DNA from 3 places in the Litchfieldia luteola genome. Region 1 is predicted to be linked to each of the others. Evidence: a T-box and tRNA genes for the amino acid it is inferred to sense, from the RefSeq annotation. Region 1 holds a T-box; the other regions hold tRNA genes.
The links. A T-box is a leader RNA that pairs with one kind of tRNA and senses whether it is charged. The one in region 1 lies ahead of ileS (isoleucine--tRNA ligase), so its partner is inferred to be a tRNA-Ile.
Positions count from the first base shown of each region.

Region 1 (3,255 bases):
CACGGAAGATGGTTGGTTTTTTTGTACGCCAGTCATGTGGGTACGAGTGGGTGATAAACGAAAGTTTTAACAGTGCACCTACTTCTGACAATTTCTCAGAGATTGGCTTATTCGCCTCATCATAAAATAGGCCCTCAAACCCTTCAGCCTCAGATGTCATATAACCCTTTTCATCAACAGGACATAATACATCTAATCCATATTTTTGCCCAACAATAAAGTCATCCTCACCATGGCCCGGTGCAGTATGAACACAACCAGTACCTGACTCAGTAGTAACATGCTCTCCGCACATCACTAGGGAGTCACGACCATATATTGGGTGTTTAGCAATTACGTTTTCTAGTTCTTTACCTTTTACCTTTTTAACGGTTGAGACATTTTCCCATTCAAACTCTTTTGTTACACTTTCAAGTAAATCTGTAGCTACAACATATTTTTTATCACTAACTTCAACAACACTATAATCTAGGTCTGGATGTACAGAAATGCCAAGGTTAGCTGGAATAGTCCAAGGTGTTGTTGTCCAGATAACAATCTGTTCATTTCCTTCTAGAACACCCTTACCATCTTTCACCTCAAAGCCAACATAGATAGAGGCTGAGCGCTTATCTTGATATTCAATTTCTGCTTCAGCTAGTGCTGATTCACTTGAAGGAGACCAATAGACAGGTTTTAATCCTTTATAAATGTAGCCTTTTTTTGCCATGTCACCGAAAACTTTTATTTGTTGTGCCTCGTACTCAGGCTTTAAAGTGATGTATGGATTATCCCAGTCTCCTCGAACACCCAAACGTTTAAACTGCTCACGTTGACTATTAATTTGTTCGTAAGCATACTCTTCACATAGCTTTCTAAATTCAGCAACCGACATTTCTTTACGGTTTACTTTTTTATTTTTCGTGAGAGCTGTTTCTATTGGTAATCCGTGAGTGTCCCATCCTGGAACATACGGAGCACAAAATCCACTCATGGATTTATAACGAACGATAAAGTCCTTTAAAATTTTATTAAGAGCATGACCCATGTGGATATCCCCATTAGCATATGGAGGGCCATCATGTAAAATAAATAATGGGCGATCTTTCGTGTGCTCTTGTACCTTTTTATAAATATCCATTTCTTCCCACTTAGTTTGCAACTGTGGTTCTCTGTTTGGTAGATTTCCACGCATTGGGAATTCGGTTTTAGGCATTAATAACGTATCTTTGTACTCCATAAAAACATTTCTCCTCCAACTTTGGTTTCACTTTCATCATTGCCAAAAATAATCATTTACTATCAGCTTTAATGAAATATACATAATTTTTTAAAAATACAAAAAGACCTTCTCATCCCAAAAGGGACGAGAAGGTCTCGCGGTACCACCCTTAAATGACTAATAAAAATACAATTAGCCCACTCAAACATTCTTAACGTGAATGATTCGCCTAAACTTACTTAAGGTTCAGAAAGGAACTCCAGGGTGATCTTCATATTTTATCCTTAGTCAGGCTCACACCGTCCCTGACTCGCTTTGTAAGTAAAATAAAACACTACTGTCCCCATCATCGTTAACTATTTAATAAAATTTACTATAAATTATATGCTATAAATTGTCTAAACGTCAAGTTTGCTTCTGTTATCTTCAGAGTCATCAAAAACAGGTTCCACATTGTATTTCATTAAGTGGTCCCAGTCATCAGATTGAATTAGATCTAGTTGTGCTTCAATCAGCATTTTAAAACGATTTCTAAAAACTTTAGACTGTTTCTTGAGCTCTTCAATTTCAATAGCAATCTTTCTTGATTTAGCAAGAGATTCATTAATAATACGATCAGCATTTTTTTCTGCTTCTTTAATAATAAGTTTCGCTTCTTTTTGAGCATTTCTTTTTACGTCTTCAGCAGTCTCTTGAGCTATTAAAATTGATTTATTCAAAGTATCTTCAATATTTGTAAAATGACCTAATTTCTCACCTTGCTCTGCCAATTTAGCTTCTAGTTCCTTTTTTTCACGAATGACCAATTCATAGTCCTTAATCACTTGGTCAAGAAATTCATTAACTTCATCTTCATCGTATCCACGAAATCCTTTATTAAACTCTTTGTTATGAATATCTAATGGTGTTAAAGGCATATTGCCACCTCCAATAAGTAGTAGTGTTAGTCCATATATTTCACTATTCGACATATTCGACGTTAAAAGTCAAAATCCTGCAATGATTCTGGAATTATTTTTGTTTCCCTACAATGATTCGCCATTTTTCCTTTTTTGTTTTTCCTTCAATAGTAAGAAGTTTACTTCGTCCAAACCCACGAAGGGAAAGTACATCTCCTTCTTTACACTCAAAAGCTGTTTGTTCTACAATTTTCCAATTAACCTTAACCAAACCAGATTGTATAAACGCTTGAATCTTTTGCCTAGACAAGTTATAGATGGAAGATAGTACCACATCAAGTCTCATTGAAGAAACTGTTGTGGAATGTTCATCCCACGCTTCCTCAGTTAAGACAATATTGTCAAAAGAAATTTCTTTAAGAGAAACTGTCGCTTTTCCGACTGATTCCAGGTTCACCCGAATATAATCTCCTATTTCTTTTGCTACAATAATCTGAACGAGGTCACCAGAGACAAGGATATCCCCAAACTTACTCCTCTTTACACCTAAAGACATTAGGGATCCTAATATTTTACGGTGATCAATTGTAACAAATTTAGAAGGATACACAATTTGAAAAACAGATAACTGAAAATCATCAACTGCGGGTTTATAATATTCAGGGTATAGAAGTGCCCTTTTTCTTTCGGTAGAATCATGTCCACCGTAGAAGCTAACCTGAACTTCTGAGTCATTACCGATGATAAGTTTCATCATATCCTGTTCTCTAGGATCTAGAAAGTCTGTTGTTTTAGGAGCGTATTGTGTAAGTACAGTTTCCTTCCATGACATTACTTGATCAATAAAGGCATGCTCTTCTTTTCGAAAATGTTGATAGATATTCATATAAATGATTTCTCCATATACTAAATTAGGTCGAACTACTTAAAGAAACTCGGCTAATGCCGAGCTTCAAGAATTGTACTATACACTAAAACATTCCAAATAAAGTATTTAATCCAATTGAAGCAAAATTCAAGACAAAAATAGCTACAATTGGCGAAATATCGATCATACCTAATGGTGGAATAATCTTTCTGAAAGGTTCTAAGTATGGCTCACAAATTTTTGTAAGAAATTGGCCAATCCTAGACTCTCTCGCATTTGGAAACCAA
Region 1 covers NZ_JAGGKM010000002.1:412,623-415,877, forward strand. The annotation lists gene ileS (isoleucine--tRNA ligase) at 1-1,219, opposite strand, end outside; T-box leader at 1,339-1,560, opposite strand; gene J2Z26_RS06870 (DivIVA domain-containing protein) at 1,600-2,118, opposite strand; gene J2Z26_RS06875 (YlmH family RNA-binding protein) at 2,213-2,986, opposite strand; gene J2Z26_RS06880 (YggT family protein) at 3,072-3,255, opposite strand, start outside.

Region 2 (3,255 bases), on a different contig from region 1:
CAAGAACGTAAGGTATAAGAAGTTCTGATAGTTCTTCATATGAATAATAGGTACCATCAGTTTTTACTTTCCATGAACCTAAATGCACTTCATATATATTTAAAGGCTTATCATGAGTAGACCTTTTATTTCTTTGCCATGCCCTATCATTCCATTTATAGCCTTCAAGATTATAAATAACAGAAGCTGTTGCTGGTCTAATCTCAGAATAGAAAGCAAAAGGATCCGACTTTAAGAGAATGTCACCACGGTCAGTAGTTATCTCATATTTATAGATGTCTCCTTCAACTAATCCAGGGAAAAAATTTGTCCAAATTCCCTCATTATTTATCTTATCTAATGGATGATGTTCTCCTTCCCACTGATTAAAGTTACCTACAATATTTACTTTTGCAGCATGAGGTGCCCAGACAGTGAACTGTGTTCCCTCCACACCATTTTGCAATGTAAGATGTGCCCCAAATAACTGGTAGCTTTTAAATAGATTTCCTTCATGAAATAAATGAATATCATGACTAGTTGGAAGAGTTAAGATCACTCGTATCCACCCTTTCTATAACGTTTAGTTCGATCATTATTTATTCATTTTACAAGCAATTGTAAGTGTGAAGAGGTATTTTTGTATGACATTATTTTACAAAATATTCTTTTCCACCATTAATTGTTATTGCTAGATAACATTCAATTATTATTGCAAACGATTACATTATTTTTATGAAAAAAGTATTTCACTATTTGTTTTATAAATAGTCTTTACAAGTATAGTTACGGGTAAAACATTGTTATAACAATCTTTGATTGATGCTGGATTCGTCTTCATGAAGAGGGATTATTGAGAAAAAATATAGTAAATATTATAAATTATCAGCTAATTTGTTATAGTAAAGCAGTAAACGCAAAAGCGTTTTAGTCAAAAAGCAAATATTGTCGATAAAAAACTAGACACAAATTGTTCAATATGGAAAAGACAGATGAGTGGATAAGAGTGAATAATGATTCATAAGAGGAAGCTAGAATAGGTTAAGTAGACGATATAGGAAAAGAAAAAAAGCGCAACGAGTAATTAAACTCGTTACGCTTTTTTGATGACCCATACGGGATTCGAACCCGTGTTACCGCCGTGAAAGGGCGGTGTCTTAACCGCTTGACCAATGGGCCATAAATAATGTTCTTATGGCGGAGAAGGAGGGATTTGAACCCTCGCGCCGCTCACGCGACCTACACCCTTAGCAGGGGCGCCTCTTCAGCCTCTTGAGTACTTCCCCATAATGGCTCCACAGGCAGGACTCGAACCTGCGACCGATCGGTTAACAGCCGATAGCTCTACCACTGAGCTACTGTGGAATAGTGAGAATAGAATCATTCATAGGTTATGAATGGTGGGCCTAAATGGACTCGAACCATCGACCTCACGCTTATCAGGCGTGCGCTCTAACCAGCTGAGCTATAGGCCCTAATAAGTTTAGGTTAAAGTAAATGGAGCGGGTGATGAGAATCGAACTCACGACATCAGCTTGGAAGGCTGAGGTTTTACCATTAAACTACACCCGCAGTTGTATGGGGCGACTGATGGGAATCGAACCCACGAATGCCTGAACCACAATCAGGTGCGTTAACCACTTCGCCACAACCGCCACAATTATTAAATTAGAGAATAAAATGGTGGCTCAGGACGGAATCGAACCGCCGACACAAGGATTTTCAGTCCTTTGCTCTACCAACTGAGCTACTGAGCCATATAAAATATTTGTTGTTTTGAATAACTAATGGCGGTCCCGACCGGGATCGAACCGGCGATCTCCTGCGTGACAGGCAGGCATGTTAACCGCTACACCACGGGACCATTGGTTGCGGGGACAGGATTTGAACCTGCGACCTTCGGGTTATGAGCCCGACGAGCTACCGAACTGCTCCACCCCGCGATAATAAAAATTATAAATGTATATGTTTTGCTGAAGATTTTAGCCATCATTTCAAATGAGATAATGGCGGAGGAAGAGGGATTCGAACCCCCGCGGGCTTTAACACCCCTGTCGGTTTTCAAGACCGATCCCTTCAGCCGGACTTGGGTATTCCTCCGTATAATTAACTAATGGTGGACCTTGTAGGACTCGAACCTACGACCGGACGGTTATGAGCCGTCTGCTCTAACCAGCTGAGCTAAAGGTCCTAAGAGAAGATATTAAGTGTTAGTTTGTTCTAAATAATATGGTAGCGGCGGAGGGAGTCGAACCCACGACCTCACGGGTATGAACCGTACGCTCTAGCCAGCTGAGCTACACCGCCATATTAAGAAGTGCAAGGAAAATTATTTTCACTTTGTGAGAATAATTTGGTGGAGCCTAGCGGGATCGAACCGCTGACCTCCTGCGTGCAAGGCAGGCGCTCTCCCAGCTGAGCTAAGGCCCCAAATAGTTTTGAAATGGTCGGGAAGACAGGATTCGAACCTGCGACCCCTTGGTCCCAAACCAAGTGCTCTACCAAGCTGAGCTACTCCCCGTAAATATATATGGCGCGCCCGAAAGGAGTCGAACCCATAACCTTCTGATCCGTAGTCAGACGCTCTATCCAATTGAGCTACGGGCGCATATAAATGGTGCCGAGGACCGGAATCGAACCGGTACGGTAGTCACCTACCGCAGGATTTTAAGTCCTGTGCGTCTGCCAGTTCCGCCACCCCGGCACATAAAGAAAGCAGACTGTTTTTGGAGCGGAAGACGAGGCTCGAACTCGCGACCCCCACCTTGGCAAGGTGGTGTTCTACCACTGAACTACTTCCGCAAAAATATTGGTGCGGGTGAAGGGACTCGAACCCCCACGTCATGGACACTAGATCCTAAGTCTAGCGCGTCTGCCAATTCCGCCACACCCGCAAATGAATAAAATTAAAATGGTGAGCCATGAAGGATTCGAACCTTCGACCCTCTGATTAAAAGTCAGATGCTCTACCAACTGAGCTAATGGCTCTTAATAATAAGAGATTGTATTTCATGTTAAAGCTTGATAGGTAATTGGGCAAGAGCATCTAATACGTGTCCTCATCTCAGGAAGCTTATGCAAGTAGCAGCTCGATGAGTACAATTCGTAGATTATTCAAGATGTATCGCTCATTGCTCTACCAACTGAGCTAATAGCACGTACAAAGTGGTGCCGGCGAAAGGAGTCGAACCCTCGACCTACTGATTACAAGTCAGTTGCTCTACCAACTGAGCTACACCGGCGTATTTTAGAAAGTGTCAATTTATTTTAAGGAAA
Region 2 covers NZ_JAGGKM010000004.1:513,210-516,464, forward strand. The annotation lists gene glgB (1,4-alpha-glucan branching enzyme) at 1-538, opposite strand, end outside; tRNA gene J2Z26_RS14490 (tRNA-Glu) at 1,087-1,158, opposite strand; tRNA gene J2Z26_RS14495 (tRNA-Ser) at 1,175-1,265, opposite strand; tRNA gene J2Z26_RS14500 (tRNA-Asn) at 1,270-1,344, opposite strand; tRNA gene J2Z26_RS14505 (tRNA-Ile) at 1,378-1,454, opposite strand; tRNA gene J2Z26_RS14510 (tRNA-Gly) at 1,478-1,551, opposite strand; tRNA gene J2Z26_RS14515 (tRNA-His) at 1,559-1,634, opposite strand; tRNA gene J2Z26_RS14520 (tRNA-Phe) at 1,661-1,736, opposite strand; tRNA gene J2Z26_RS14525 (tRNA-Asp) at 1,768-1,843, opposite strand; tRNA gene J2Z26_RS14530 (tRNA-Met) at 1,846-1,922, opposite strand; tRNA gene J2Z26_RS14535 (tRNA-Ser) at 1,987-2,079, opposite strand; tRNA gene J2Z26_RS14540 (tRNA-Ile) at 2,094-2,170, opposite strand; tRNA gene J2Z26_RS14545 (tRNA-Met) at 2,210-2,286, opposite strand; tRNA gene J2Z26_RS14550 (tRNA-Ala) at 2,334-2,409, opposite strand; tRNA gene J2Z26_RS14555 (tRNA-Pro) at 2,424-2,500, opposite strand; tRNA gene J2Z26_RS14560 (tRNA-Arg) at 2,511-2,587, opposite strand; tRNA gene J2Z26_RS14565 (tRNA-Leu) at 2,595-2,683, opposite strand; tRNA gene J2Z26_RS14570 (tRNA-Gly) at 2,707-2,781, opposite strand; tRNA gene J2Z26_RS14575 (tRNA-Leu) at 2,790-2,873, opposite strand; tRNA gene J2Z26_RS14580 (tRNA-Lys) at 2,892-2,967, opposite strand; tRNA gene J2Z26_RS14585 (tRNA-Thr) at 3,146-3,221, opposite strand.
Region 2: it encodes a tRNA-Ile, which carries the amino acid that the T-box ahead of ileS (isoleucine--tRNA ligase) is inferred to sense. The anticodon was not compared.

Region 3 (3,255 bases), on a different contig from region 1:
TAACATGATTTTAGCTTGGATTATTACATTCAGTCTTATTTTACTTTGTTTATCTGCAACAGTTTTAATTATGAATGGAGTTAAACAAACAGACGAGCAAGAATTAGCAGACTTACATATAAATATTAAAAATATAGCTGTCAAAACTAACTTTAAAAAGGTTAGCTAACCAACATAAAAGGGATAGTTGAACAGAAATCCATTCTGTTACAACTATCCTTTTTTTATATTCCTTTACTGAAGGGGATGATTATTATTTTATCTTCCTAATCAAACTGTAATAATACTCACCAATTAATAGCACCATTAAATGAATTGGTATAAGGGAAAATAAACTTAATGAGTTAGACGGACGAATGGTTTTATATCTAAACAAAAGCCGATCAATTAAATGAAGGACGGCAATACCAGCCAACTTTACCTTTCGATTTAAATGTAATGTTGTCAAAGTTCCAATAAACCCTGAAACGAATGTATAAAGTGGCACAAGAATAAAATGCTCCCAATATTTATCTCTTAACAAGCCTATTCTAAATCTGTATTTATTAAATAGAACTAAACAAAAATAAAGGACATTAGTATAATTCACCCAGTAAGCCAAAAAGACGGATATATAGACGATCATTTTATTCCCTTTTTGCACACTATCCCACCATTTTGATAGGATAAAGAAATAAAAAGGCATTGCAGTGAATGTGTAGGCTGTACTCCATTTTCTATTCTTATAAATACCCAATTTGGTAAAGATTCGTTCTACCACTACGTAAGTAAAAGAAACTCCTACTCTCCATTTCCACCCTTTATTAAATAAAGTTAACATTGTCCCAGCTATTGGTACAAATAATGATTGAGACATGAAGGCACCGAATACTGAATCAACCCAATTATTTTTAAAAAACTTAGGAAAGTACCAATACATTTTAAAGATATTCAAAACAAAGTATTCAAATACATAAGCCATCCCTATACTTATCATGAGCAAAGAGAAGGTTTTTTTTCCTTTACGATAAAATGTAAAAATTAGCAGAAATGTATGTATAGTTGCTAATAGTATAAAAGGAAGTCGATTTTTCATAAATGGAGTTTCCTTTCTCAGCCTGAAACCAATCATGAAGATAAAAATATCAATTGCATATACAAAAGGTTTCTTTAGTATTCTTAGTTGTTGCTACAAATATGTATAACGTAAAGGAAAGTTCCACTCTATTAAAAAAAGCATTTACCCCATTGAGGTTAATGCCAGAGTAACAAAATATATATGATCTTAATAATGACGATAAACCTTCCCTTTATAAATATCCTCAATATCTATATCACGTTCAGAGTTCATTGAATGCTCAACGACTTTAGATAGAAGGTTCTCTTCAATCATAGAAGCAATGTGGATAGTATGTATATTTCCAGCATTAGTCTCTTCAATCTCTTCGTAAGAATTTAATTTGTAAAAATTAATTGCTTTTCTGATTAATCCTTGAACACACTCTCTATTACTAGAATCAAAATACTTTGTATTTTCAATTGTTTCACTCACAAAAGTATATATATTTTTAATCAAACTAAAACCTCCAACAGAGATAAAAAATGGAATGCTTTTCTCTAGTTTCTTCTTTTTAAAATAAGAATATCCTGTTCCTTTAAAGGACTCTTTTGAAAAAAATAAAAAAGATCCTATATCCTACTTGTCATTCTATTTTGAATGGCCGTGAGTAAATATAAGATCTTACAATTATGTAGTTATTTTAACATGGCGGAGAAGGAGGGATTTGAACCCTCGCGCCGCTTACACGACCTACACCCTTAGCAGGGGCGCCTCTTCAGCCACTTGAGTACTTCCCCAATATATAGCTCCCACCTACGACCTATCAGTTAACAGCCGATAACTCAACCACTGACATACTGTGGAACAAAATTTATGGATTAATTTAGAAATGGTGGGCCTAAATGGACTCGAACCATCGACCTCACGCTTATCAGGCGTGCGCTCTAACCAGCTGAGCTATAGGCCCATTAAAACAAATGGAGCGGGTGATGAGAATCGAACTCACGACATCAGCTTGGAAGGCTGAGGTTTTACCATTAAACTACACCCGCAATTTATTCTTATAAAGTAATGGCTGGGCTAGCTGGATTCGAACCAACGCATGACGGAGTCAAAGTCCGTTGCCTTACCGCTTGGCTATAGCCCATTGAATAATCAACATGAATAAACTTCTAGACTTACTTCATAAAAAAACACCGCAAGAGGATATTTTAGGATATTTAAAAGGAAATATCACTAATTATCATCGAAAGGAGTTTCTTAAATAATATTTAAATAAATGGGGCGACTGATGGGAATCGAACCCACGAATGTCGGAACCACAATCCGATGCGTTAACCACTTCGCCACAACCGCCAAATTAAGTTAAATGCCACAATAGAATAATGGCGGAGGAAGAGGGATTCGAACCCCCGCGGGCTTTGACACCCCTGTCGGTTTTCAAGACCGATCCCTTCAGCCGGACTTGGGTATTCCTCCATTTAACATGGAGCCTAGCGGGATCGAACCGCTGACCTCCTGCGTGCAAGGCAGGCGCTCTCCCAGCTGAGCTAAGGCCCCTTAATAGTACTAAAACTGGTCGGGAAGACAGGATTCGAACCTGCGACCCCTTGGTCCCAAACCAAGTGCTCTACCAAGCTGAGCTACTCCCCGTAATTAAAATAATGGCGCGCCCGAAAGGAGTCGAACCCATAACCTTCTGATCCGTAGTCAGACGCTCTATCCAATTGAGCTACGGGCGCATGATATTAACAAAATAATCTGGTCACTTTAAGGAAAGTTCATTTCGCTTTGCGATGTTTCGGAAAAGTTATTTTTCTCCACTTCGTTACGCAAAAACTTTGGTGCCGAGGACCGGAATCGAACCGGTACGGTAGTCACCTACCGCAGGATTTTAAGTCCTGTGCGTCTGCCAGTTCCGCCACCCCGGCACATAAAAGAAAGCAGACAATTTTTGGAGCGGAAGACGAGGCTCGAACTCGCGACCCCCACCTTGGCAAGGTGGTGTTCTACCACTGAACTACTTCCGCAACACATATGGAACGTTCTTTTGCTAGCGCAAAAAACGTTGGTGCGGGTGAAGGGACTCGAACCCCCACGTCAATGACACTAGATCCTAAGTCTAGCGCGTCTGCCAATTCCGCCACACCCGCATGTATAGAGTTAAAAAAGAAAATGGTGCCGGCGAAAGGAGTCGAACCCTCGACCTACTGATT
Region 3 covers NZ_JAGGKM010000009.1:102,556-105,810, forward strand. The annotation lists gene J2Z26_RS20375 (hypothetical protein) at 5-169, shown strand; gene J2Z26_RS20380 (hypothetical protein) at 254-1,075, opposite strand; gene J2Z26_RS20385 (DUF6407 family protein) at 1,265-1,555, opposite strand; tRNA gene J2Z26_RS20390 (tRNA-Ser) at 1,746-1,836, opposite strand; tRNA gene J2Z26_RS20395 (tRNA-Ile) at 1,930-2,006, opposite strand; tRNA gene J2Z26_RS20400 (tRNA-Gly) at 2,018-2,091, opposite strand; tRNA gene J2Z26_RS20405 (tRNA-Gln) at 2,112-2,186, opposite strand; tRNA gene J2Z26_RS20410 (tRNA-His) at 2,320-2,395, opposite strand; tRNA gene J2Z26_RS20415 (tRNA-Ser) at 2,426-2,518, opposite strand; tRNA gene J2Z26_RS20420 (tRNA-Ala) at 2,527-2,599, opposite strand; tRNA gene J2Z26_RS20425 (tRNA-Pro) at 2,616-2,692, opposite strand; tRNA gene J2Z26_RS20430 (tRNA-Arg) at 2,705-2,781, opposite strand; tRNA gene J2Z26_RS20435 (tRNA-Leu) at 2,882-2,970, opposite strand; tRNA gene J2Z26_RS20440 (tRNA-Gly) at 2,995-3,069, opposite strand; tRNA gene J2Z26_RS20445 (tRNA-Leu) at 3,109-3,192, opposite strand; tRNA gene J2Z26_RS20450 (tRNA-Thr) at 3,216-3,255, opposite strand, start outside.
Region 3: it encodes a tRNA-Ile, which carries the amino acid that the T-box ahead of ileS (isoleucine--tRNA ligase) is inferred to sense. The anticodon was not compared.